DNA from 4 places in the Streptomyces sp. NPDC088746 genome. Region 1 is predicted to be linked to each of the others. Evidence: riboswitches for the same ligand, from Rfam matches in the RefSeq annotation. Region 1 holds a riboswitch; each other region holds the start of a gene.
The links. Region 1 has a riboswitch for cyclic di-AMP ahead of ACIP63_RS30095 (transglycosylase family protein). Riboswitches for the same ligand answer to the same signal wherever they lie in the genome.
Positions count from the first base shown of each region.

Region 2: linked by a shared signal. The riboswitch ahead of ACIP63_RS25585 (M23 family metallopeptidase) and the one ahead of ACIP63_RS30095 (transglycosylase family protein) in region 1 are both predicted to bind cyclic di-AMP.
Region 3: linked by a shared signal. The riboswitch ahead of ACIP63_RS22440 (peptidoglycan DD-metalloendopeptidase family protein) and the one ahead of ACIP63_RS30095 (transglycosylase family protein) in region 1 are both predicted to bind cyclic di-AMP.
Region 4: linked by a shared signal. The riboswitch ahead of ACIP63_RS18120 (C40 family peptidase) and the one ahead of ACIP63_RS30095 (transglycosylase family protein) in region 1 are both predicted to bind cyclic di-AMP.

Region 1 is NZ_JBIVLA010000008.1:104,754-106,946, forward strand. Features, by position in the region: gene ACIP63_RS30095 (transglycosylase family protein) at 105-797, opposite strand; cyclic di-AMP (ydaO/yuaA leader) riboswitch at 798-969, opposite strand; gene ACIP63_RS30100 (transglycosylase family protein) at 1,260-2,193, opposite strand, start outside.
Region 2 is NZ_JBIVLA010000006.1:104,267-106,459, reverse strand. Features, by position in the region: gene ACIP63_RS25585 (M23 family metallopeptidase) at 183-974, opposite strand; cyclic di-AMP (ydaO/yuaA leader) riboswitch at 987-1,155, opposite strand; gene ACIP63_RS25580 (M16 family metallopeptidase) at 1,347-2,193, opposite strand, start outside.
Region 3 is NZ_JBIVLA010000005.1:15-2,207, reverse strand. Features, by position in the region: gene ACIP63_RS22445 (tyrosine-protein phosphatase) at 1-548, opposite strand, end outside; cyclic di-AMP (ydaO/yuaA leader) riboswitch at 963-1,121, shown strand; gene ACIP63_RS22440 (peptidoglycan DD-metalloendopeptidase family protein) at 1,126-2,040, shown strand.
Region 4 is NZ_JBIVLA010000003.1:829,409-831,601, forward strand. Features, by position in the region: gene ACIP63_RS18110 (ATP-dependent Clp protease proteolytic subunit) at 1-38, shown strand, start outside; gene ACIP63_RS18115 (hypothetical protein) at 46-354, shown strand; cyclic di-AMP (ydaO/yuaA leader) riboswitch at 695-891, shown strand; gene ACIP63_RS18120 (C40 family peptidase) at 895-1,365, shown strand; gene ACIP63_RS18125 (LysE family translocator) at 1,384-2,025, opposite strand; gene ACIP63_RS18130 (LysR family transcriptional regulator) at 2,098-2,193, shown strand, end outside.

The DNA.
Region 1 (2,193 bases):
GCCCGGACACGGCCCCGGCCCGGCGCGCGGGGGGTCTGCGCGCCGGGCCGGGCTCCGGGGCAGGAGGAAGACCCCGGGTCACTACCGACTGTTCCGGGTTCCGACTACTTCAGGTGGAGCTGCTGTCCCGGGAAGATCAGGTCGGCCTTGTCGACGATGTCGTCGTTCAGCTTGAACAGCTTCTGCCAGCCGCCCTTGACCTTCTTCGCGTCGGCGATCTTGCTGAGGGTGTCGCCGGACTTCACCTTGTACTCGCCGTCACCCTTCTCGACCTTCTCGCCGGTGGGGGTGGTGACGGTCTTCTCGGGGGCCGCGCGCTTCTCGCTGCGCGTGGTGGGCTGCTCGGCCTTGCGCTCCGGCGCGGCCTGCGGTGCCGTGTCGCCGTTCTTGCCGGAGCCGGTGTCGACACCCGGGTCCACACCGTCGTTCGTCAGACCGCCGGCGCCGGCGCAGGCCCAGGCGCCCGGGCCCTGAAGGTCGAGGAGCTTCTCGGCGGCGGCTATCTGCTGGTCCTTGGTGGCCAGGTCGGCGCGGGAGGCGTACTGGGTGCCGCCGGCGGCCGCCCAGCTGGACTGCGAGAACTGCAGGCCGCCGTAGTAGCCGTTGCCGGTATTGATGGACCAGTTGCCACCCGACTCGCACTGGGCGACAGCGTCCCAGGTCTCGACGGAGGCGGCGGAGGCGCCGGTCGCGCCCATCAGCGGTACGACGACCGCGGCACCGGTGACACCGGCCAGGGTCGCGACACGGACGGCCTTGGACGGGCGGCGGTGCTTGCCCTTGCTGGAAAGCAGCATGGTTCTCCTCACCGACGCCTACGAGGTGAGCTGTCGGGTTCGGGCCTGTGAGTTGCCCGGTCGCCCTCACTCTCGGACGACTTCACCCCTAGCCGTGTCTCCGCCCGTCTTCCGACGGCCGGGTCCGGCGCTTACCTGGGTCCCCCGCTCCTGCCTACGGCGCTTTACGCGTCGGTTCCCTTCGGCCGACGGCAGGATTCGGCGTGACGGTCGAAGGTGCCCGCGGTGCGAGCGGCTCCGACCGTAAACACACGCAACCCCCACATTCAAAGATGGACATAACGGCCAATCAGCCCGTAACGGCTGGATGCGGAGGATCGTTTTCGCAGGTCGGAGCCAATATGGACGGAGCGGACGGACCGGGCGCACCAGTTGACGCAAAGAGACCCATGTCTCACTTACGCATAAGTGGACATAGGCCTCTGAACTGCCCCCGCTTTCGGGGTGTTTTCACGTTTTTGATCAGTTGGCGGCGGTCTCCGCCCGGCTACCCCGCGCGTCCGCCCCGAGGTCCAGGGTCTGGCCGGGAAGGATCAGGTCCGGGTCGGAGCCCAGCTCGTCCTTGTTGGCCGCGTAGAGCGCGGTCCAGCCGCCGGGAAGCTCCTGCGCGTCGGCGATCGCCCAGAGGTTGTCGCCCTCGCGGACGGTGTACGTCCCCTCCGCGCCCTGACGCGCGCCGGACTCACCGCGCGAGGCGTGGCGGCCGGACTCGCGCCCGTCGTCCTGGCCCGGCCGGGCGCTCGCCTCGGGGGCCGGCGTCCCGCGGTGCTTGCCGCCGTTCGCCGTGTCGTCCGTCGCCGTGTCGCCCTTCGGGGCGCCGGACGTCCCGGAGGCCTCGGGGGACGGAGTGGCGGACGGCGTCGAGCCGGCGTCGTCGCCCTCGTCCGTCTTACCGTCGGACGCGCCCTGGCCCGCCTCGCCCGTCGCGTCGGAGTCGTCCGAGCCGGCGGCCTCGTCCGAACTGTCCGCAGGGTCGGTCGCGTCGGAGGAAGGCGTCCCGGACGGCGTCGCCGAATCCGAGGGCTCGGCGGAGGGCTCGGCGGAGGGCTCGGCGGACTCCTCGCTGCCCGGGTCGACGCCGGGCAGGCCCGCGTCCAGGGAGAGCCCGGAGATCACCGAGCAGCTGGCCCACGCCTGCGGCCCCTTGTCGTCCAGGATCTTCTCCGCGACCGCAATCTGCTGCGAGCGGCTGGCGAGGTCGGCGCGCGGCGCGTACGCCGTGCCACCGTAGGCCGACCAGGTGTCCTCCGAGAGCTGCAGGCCGCCGTAGTAGCCGTTGCCGAGGTCGGCACTCCACATGCCACCGCTCTCGCACTCGGCGACCCGGTCCCAGGTCGACGCGTCAGCGGCCTGCGCGCCGCCCGCGCTGAGCAGCGGGATGGCGATGGCCGATCCG
Region 2 (2,193 bases), on a different contig from region 1:
GACGCCTGTTCTGTGACTCTATTGCAACCGGCCGGAATTTCCGATGGCGGGGTGGAATCCATGGATATCTTTTGGCCAGGGAGCACTTCCGCGGGGGCTTCGGCACGCGTCGGCCCCGGGGCACGGCGAAGGCCCCGGCGGATGCCGGGGCCTTCGTCAGAGATCGCGGTGGCGGCGCGGGGTCAGACCTGGACGCCGTGGGCGCGGAGGTAGGCGACGGGGTCCATGTCCGAGCCGTACTCGGGGGTGGTACGGGCCTCGAAGTGCAGGTGCGGCCCGGTGGAGTTGCCGGTCGAGCCGGAGAGGCCGATCTGCTCGCCGGAGCCGACGCTCTGGCCGACGGAGACGCCGATCGAGGAGAGGTGGCCGTACTGGGTGTACGTGCCGTCCTTCATCCTGAGCACGATGTTGTTGCCGTAGGCGCCGCCCCAGCCGGCCTCGACGACCGTACCGGCGCCGACCGCGACGACCGAGGTGCCGGACGCGGCCTGGAAGTCCACGCCGGAGTGGGAGCCGGAGGACCAGAGCGCGCCACCGGACTTGTAGCCGGTGGTGACGTGGGAACCGGCGACGGGGAGGTGGAAGGCGTTGAGCCGGGCGCGCTCGGCGGCGCGGGCGGCGCGTGCCTTCTCCTCGCGGGCCTCCTTGGCGCGGGCTTCCGCCTTGCGCTCGGCCTCGGCCTTCGCCTTCGCCTTGGCCTTCGCTTCGGCCGCGGCCTTCGCGGCGACGTCGGCCTGGTGCTTCTGGGCCTTCGCCTGAGCCTCGATCTGGGCCGCGAGAGTGGTGTCGAGGGCGACCGTCTGGGTCAGGCCGGTGCTGCCCGCGGTGACCTCGGAGTCCGCGGCGAGGGCCGGGGAGGCCGTGGCACCGAGTACGCCGGTGGTGGCCAGGGCGGCGACGCCGGCGACCTTGGCGCTCTTGCGCGTCAGGCGGCTCGGGGCACGGTGCTTCCCGGTGGCACGGATGAACGCCATGGAGGGGCTGGTCCTTTCCTTCCTTCTCGCCTACCGGGTTAGCTGACGGGTTCGGAGCAGGAAGGTCTCCTACGGGCCCCTGAGCCTCCGACGAGGTACAGGGATCCGATTCACCCCAGGGACTTCATGGGTCCCCGGCTCCCCAGGCTCGCGCCTGACGGGGACTCGGCGATGGCTGTCCGGCGCCGCGGGCGCGGCAATCGTCCGGCGGACAGCCGCGCCGACGCTAGATCGGGAGACTTTCCCCCGCCAAACGGAAAGGGCCTTTTGTCGCACATCCCACAGGACGAAATACGACTTTCCCTGCAATACGGACAAATGACAGAACCCCGGCGGGAGTACAGCCGCCGGGGCCCGTCATGTCCGGTTCCGTCAGCCGCTGACGACCGACACCTCACCGATACCGAGCGCCTCCACGGGCTCCTTGATCCGAGCGGCGTCCCCGACCAGGACGGTGACCAGCCGGTCGACCGGGAACGCGTTGACCACGGCGGCGGTCGCCTCGACCGTGCCGGTGTCGGCCAGGCGTGCGTACAGCTTCGCCTGGTAGTCGTCCGGGAGGTGCTGCTCCACCTGGTCGGCCAGGGTGCCCGCGACGGACGCCGCCGTCTCGTACTTGAGCGGGGCGACGCCCACGAGGTTCTGCACGGCGGTCTCCCGCTCGGCGTCGGTGAGTCCCTCGGCCGCGAGGGTGCGCAGGACCTTCCAGAGGTCGTCCAGCGCGGGACCGGTGGACTCGGTGTCCACCGAGCCGCTGATGGCGAGCATCGCGGCACCCGCCGCCCCGGACGAGGAGCCGGGCGCCGTCGAGCGCAGCACCTGTCCGAAGGCCCGGACGCCGTAGGTGTAGCCCTTCTCCTCACGCAGCACGCGGTCCAGGCGCGAGGTCAGAGTGCCTCCCAGGCAGTAGGTGCCGAGGACCTGGGCGGGCCACACGCTGTCGTGCCGGTCCGCGCCGATCCGGCCGATCAGCAGCTGCGTCTGCACGGCTCCCGGACGGTCCACGATGACCACACGGCCGGTGTCGTCCGCGGTGATCGGGGGCACGGGCCGGGCCTGGCCCGCATTGCCCGACCAGTCACCGACGGTGTCGGAGAGCAGCGCGTCGAGGTCCACGTCGGTGAGGTCGCCGACGACGACCGCCGTCGCCGTGGACGGGCGGACATGGGCGTCGTAGAAGGCGCGTACGGCGGCGGCGTCGATCCGCCGGACCGTCTCC
Region 3 (2,193 bases), on a different contig from region 1:
CCGACCGCGAGCAGGGAGACCGCGATCGACAGCCCGGCCCGGTCCTTGCCCGCCGCGCAGTGCATCAGGGCCGGCACGCTGTCCTCGGCCAGCGCGTGCAGCACACGGCTGTGTTCGGCGGTGCGGTCCTTGATGATCGAGCGGTACGAGGCGATCATCCGCCCCGTCCCCTTGCCGTCGGCCAGGATCGAGCGCAGCTGCTGGATGTTCCCGTCGCGCACCAGCCGCCAGAACTCCGCGCCGTCCGCCGGGTCGGAGAGAGGAATGCTGACATTCCGGACGCCGGGCAGCTCCACGTCGAGACCGTCGAGCTTGTGGTCCGCCGCGTTGCGGAAGTCGAAGATCGTGTGCAGGCCGAGCCCGGCGAGGAAGGCGGCGTCGGCCTTCGTGGCGTGGGCGAGATGGCCGCTGCGGTAGAGGCGCCCGTACCGCACGGTGCCGCCGTCGACGGTCGGAAGCCCGCCGACGTCGCGGAAGTTGCGGACACCGGTCAGGTCGACGTCCGTCGGCTCGGGGCCGACCGGCGGGACCTCTGGCAGCTGCGTCACAAGGGCTCCTGGGGTGTCGGGCGTCGGCGCCGCTCGCCGACGGGGGCACGCCCGCGACGATACGACATGGCTGCATCGGGCAACCGTCTCGGCGGCCGTGGTCCTGGTCTCCCCGGGCGGACGAGATCACGTCATGTCCGTATTGGTGTATTTAGCGGAACATGCCCTGCTTGTGCGGGAGATGGGGTGAGGCAGGTGAGCGGGATCATATCCGTGACGGTGTGTGGCGAAGGTGCCGGGGGGTATTCCGGACGCCGTGCGGAAAGCCAAGATCCGTAATCCACGGAGTGTGACGGTAATTCCGCGCCGGAATTGAAGCGTGGATTCCGGTTCGGAATCCACGGCTTGTTCGCGACGTCCCGGCTCGCTTACGGTCACGGTCCATCCGGACGGAACGCCTAATCCTGCCGCCGCCCGGAATCCGCACCGACTCACGTGTGGCAGGAGCGGGGGAACCAGGTAAGCCGCCGGCCGGAGGGATCCGGTACGGCTCGGGGTCAAGACGCGCACCGCGCGGCCGGGCATCTCCAGTCCGAACCCGACAGCTCACCTCGCAGGCGCCGGAGAGGACATCCCCATGCCCGCAAAAGGCAAGCACCGTCGTACGAGGACCGGCCCGATCTCCCGAGGCGTCCTTGCCGCAGGGACCGGCGGCGCCGTACTCGCCCTCCCGCTGATCGGCGCCACCGGCGCGCACGCCGCCGAGCAGGCCGCGCCGGCCGCCAAGTCCGCAGCCGCGCACAGCGCCCCGGCGTCGGCGAAGAGCGCCCCGAAGACCTACTCCGTGGTCTCCGGCGACTACCTGGCGAAGATCGCGGGCGACCAGAAGATCAAGGGCGGCTGGCAGAAGCTGTACCAGGACAACCGCGAAGTCGTCGGCGAGAACCCCAGCCTGATCCTCCCGGGTATGAAGCTGACCCTCGGCGCCAAGGCTTCCGGCTCCGCCGAGGCCGCGCCCTCCAAGTCCGCCCCGTCGGCGGCGAAGAAGGCCGCCCCGGCCGAGAAGAAGGCCGCGCCGGCCGAGGCGGCTTCCGCTCCGGCGGCCGAGACCGCCGACTCCGGCGCGTCGCAGGAGAGCACCGGCTCCGGCTGGGTCACCCCCGTCGAGAACGCCAACGTCACCACCCAGTACCGCGCCTCGGGCGCCAGCTGGTCCAGCGGCTACCACACCGGCTCCGACTTCCAGGCGGCCTCCGGCACCAGCGTCCGGTCCATCGGTCCGGGCACCGTGGTCTCCGCCGGCTGGAGCGGCTCGTACGGCAACGAGGTCGTCATCCAGCACAGCGACGGCATGTACTCCCAGTACGCCCACCTGTCCTCGCTCGAGGTCTCGGCCGGCCAGACCGTCACCGGCGGACAGCAGATCGGCCTCTCCGGGACCACCGGCAACTCCACCGGCCCGCACCTCCACTTCGAGGTCCGGACCGGCCCGAGCTACGGCTCCGACGTCGACCCGATCGCCTACCTGCGCTCGCACGGCGTCTCCATCTGAGACACGCCGCCTGAGGGTGTCATCCCGGGCTGAAGGAGAGGGGCGGGGGGGCCCGGGGGCCCCCCCCCCCCCCGAATAAGGGGGTTAAAAAAAAAAAAAAGGGGGGGGTTTTAAAAACACCCCACCCCAAAATAAAAATGGGGGGGGGAAAAA
Region 4 (2,193 bases), on a different contig from region 1:
ACCGCACACCGTCCCAGCCGCCGCATCCCGCGAGGTGAACGCCCGATGCTCTCACCCCAGTTCCCGCCGCTGCCCGCCCTGACCCGCGCCGAGGCCGAGTACATCGACTGCTACCTGGAGGTGCTCGACCAGCTCGGCCGCATCAACCCCGCCCGCGGCAGCGACACGTACGGGGCGCTCCGGGCGGCTCAGGCCCTCGCGTCCCGGGCCACCGCCCTCCGCGACGCACTCGTGTTGATGCACGAGCGGGGCGAGTCACAGATCCACGCGGACACTCTCGCCAGGGCACTGCGGCTGCTGGACGGCGAGCGTCGCGCCGGACGGGTCGCCGTGCCTCCCGCGTCGTCGAGTTGAGAGCCGCGGCGCCCGACTCGGCTGCCGCACCCGCCTTTCGGCGCCTCTTTTCGACACGCCCGGCGACCTGACGAGTTTTCCTCGCTCGATCGGCGTAGGAGGTCCCCCGCCCGAGGGACAGCCCAACTTGCGCGACAGGCGCGGACACTGAACGGAATTCGTTGTTCCGCCGCTGGTGCGCGCCTGGTCCGGCGCGGTCGCCCCGACTCCGGGCCGGCCGCGTCCACCCGATCGGATCAGTCGTGACGACTCTCACATATCGCCACTTCAGCGAGGAAATCCGGCGGCGTGTGCGTAAAGATCCCTGGGACGACAAGCCCCCGCCACCGCGGCGGGGCGGTCCGGGCGGACGCCGAGTCCTGCCGCCGTCCGGATGCCTGGTCGACAGGAGTGGATCGGCAGGAGTGGAGGACCCGAGCACAACGGGCCGACCGAAGTTCCGGACGGCCCTCGGGGTGAAGCCGCTTCGCGCGGCCGGGCAACTTCGCCAGCCCGAACCCGACAGGTCATCCTTCACAGGCGGCTGACGAAGGGTTGCGCATGACTGCGCAGGTTCATGTCCCGTCTCTGTTCGCCCGGGTCGGTACGGCCTCGGTTCTGACATTCGCCGTAGGCACCACCATGATGGCCCCTGGCCTCGTGAACGACGCCGAGGCCGCCGCCCACTCGGCGACCGCACTCAAGATCGCGGCCTCGAAGAAGGGCGCGCCCTACAGATGGGGCGCCACGGGCCCCCACAGGTTCGACTGCTCAGGGCTCACGCTCTACTCGTTCAAGAAGGCCGGCAAGAAACTGCCCCGCACGGCTCAGCAGCAGTACAACAAGACCCGCCATATCTCCAGGTCGCAGCGGAAACGCGGCGACCTGGTCTTCTTCCACGCGGGCCGCAGCGTGTACCACGTCGGCATCTACGCCGGCAGCGGGAAGATCTGGCATTCGCCGAAGACCGGTGCCGTGGTCCGGCTGGAGAAGATCTGGTCCGGCAACGTTCTGTACGGGAGGGTCCGCTGAGGTCCCTCCCTTCGCCGTTCAGTGCAGCAGGGGGCCCGTCACCAGTACGAGTCCCAACGCGGTGAGCGCCGTGCCGCTGCCCCCCTCGATCACCCGGGTGGCACGCGGCCGGCGCAGCCACCGGCCCATGCGGTCCACCAGCAGGGCGACGGCCGGGAACCAGACGAGCGCGAGCAGGACGACCACCGAGGCCAGCAGCAGTGTCCTGGGCAGCGGTGGCTGCCCCTCGGGGACGAACTGGGGCAGCAGGCTGAGGAAGAGCACGGGCGCCTTCGGATTGAGGGCGTTGGTGAGGAAGCCCTGGCGCAGTGACCTTCCGGCCCCCGACTGCGTCCTGCCCCCGCTCTCCTCCTCGGCAGCGGTGCCGGCGGTGGCCCGCCGGCGCATCGCGTACAGGCCGCTCAGCCCGAGGTAGAGCACGTACGCGCCGCCGAGCAGCTGAACGGTGCGGAACAGGGCGGGCATCGTCACGAGCACGGCGGCGAGTCCGGCCGCGGCCAGCGCGGTGTGCACCACCAGCCCTCCGGCGACCCCCATGGCGGTGGCGAGCCCGGACCGCCGGGATGTGAGCGCGTTGCGTACGACCACGGTGAAGTCGGCGCCGGGAAGGGCCACCATTCCCGCGGCCACGGCGACGAAGGCAAGCAGTTGTGCGTCCATGGGTCCACCCTGACCGATCGCAGCCCTTAGCATGTACTTGCAATCTTCTGGGTCTGCCAAAAGGAACGCTTAATGTACGACCCGACACGGCTGGCCGCGCTGGTGGCGGTTTCCGAGGCCGGATCGATCACGCGTGCAGCGGCGCGGCTGGGGTACACCGCGCCCGCC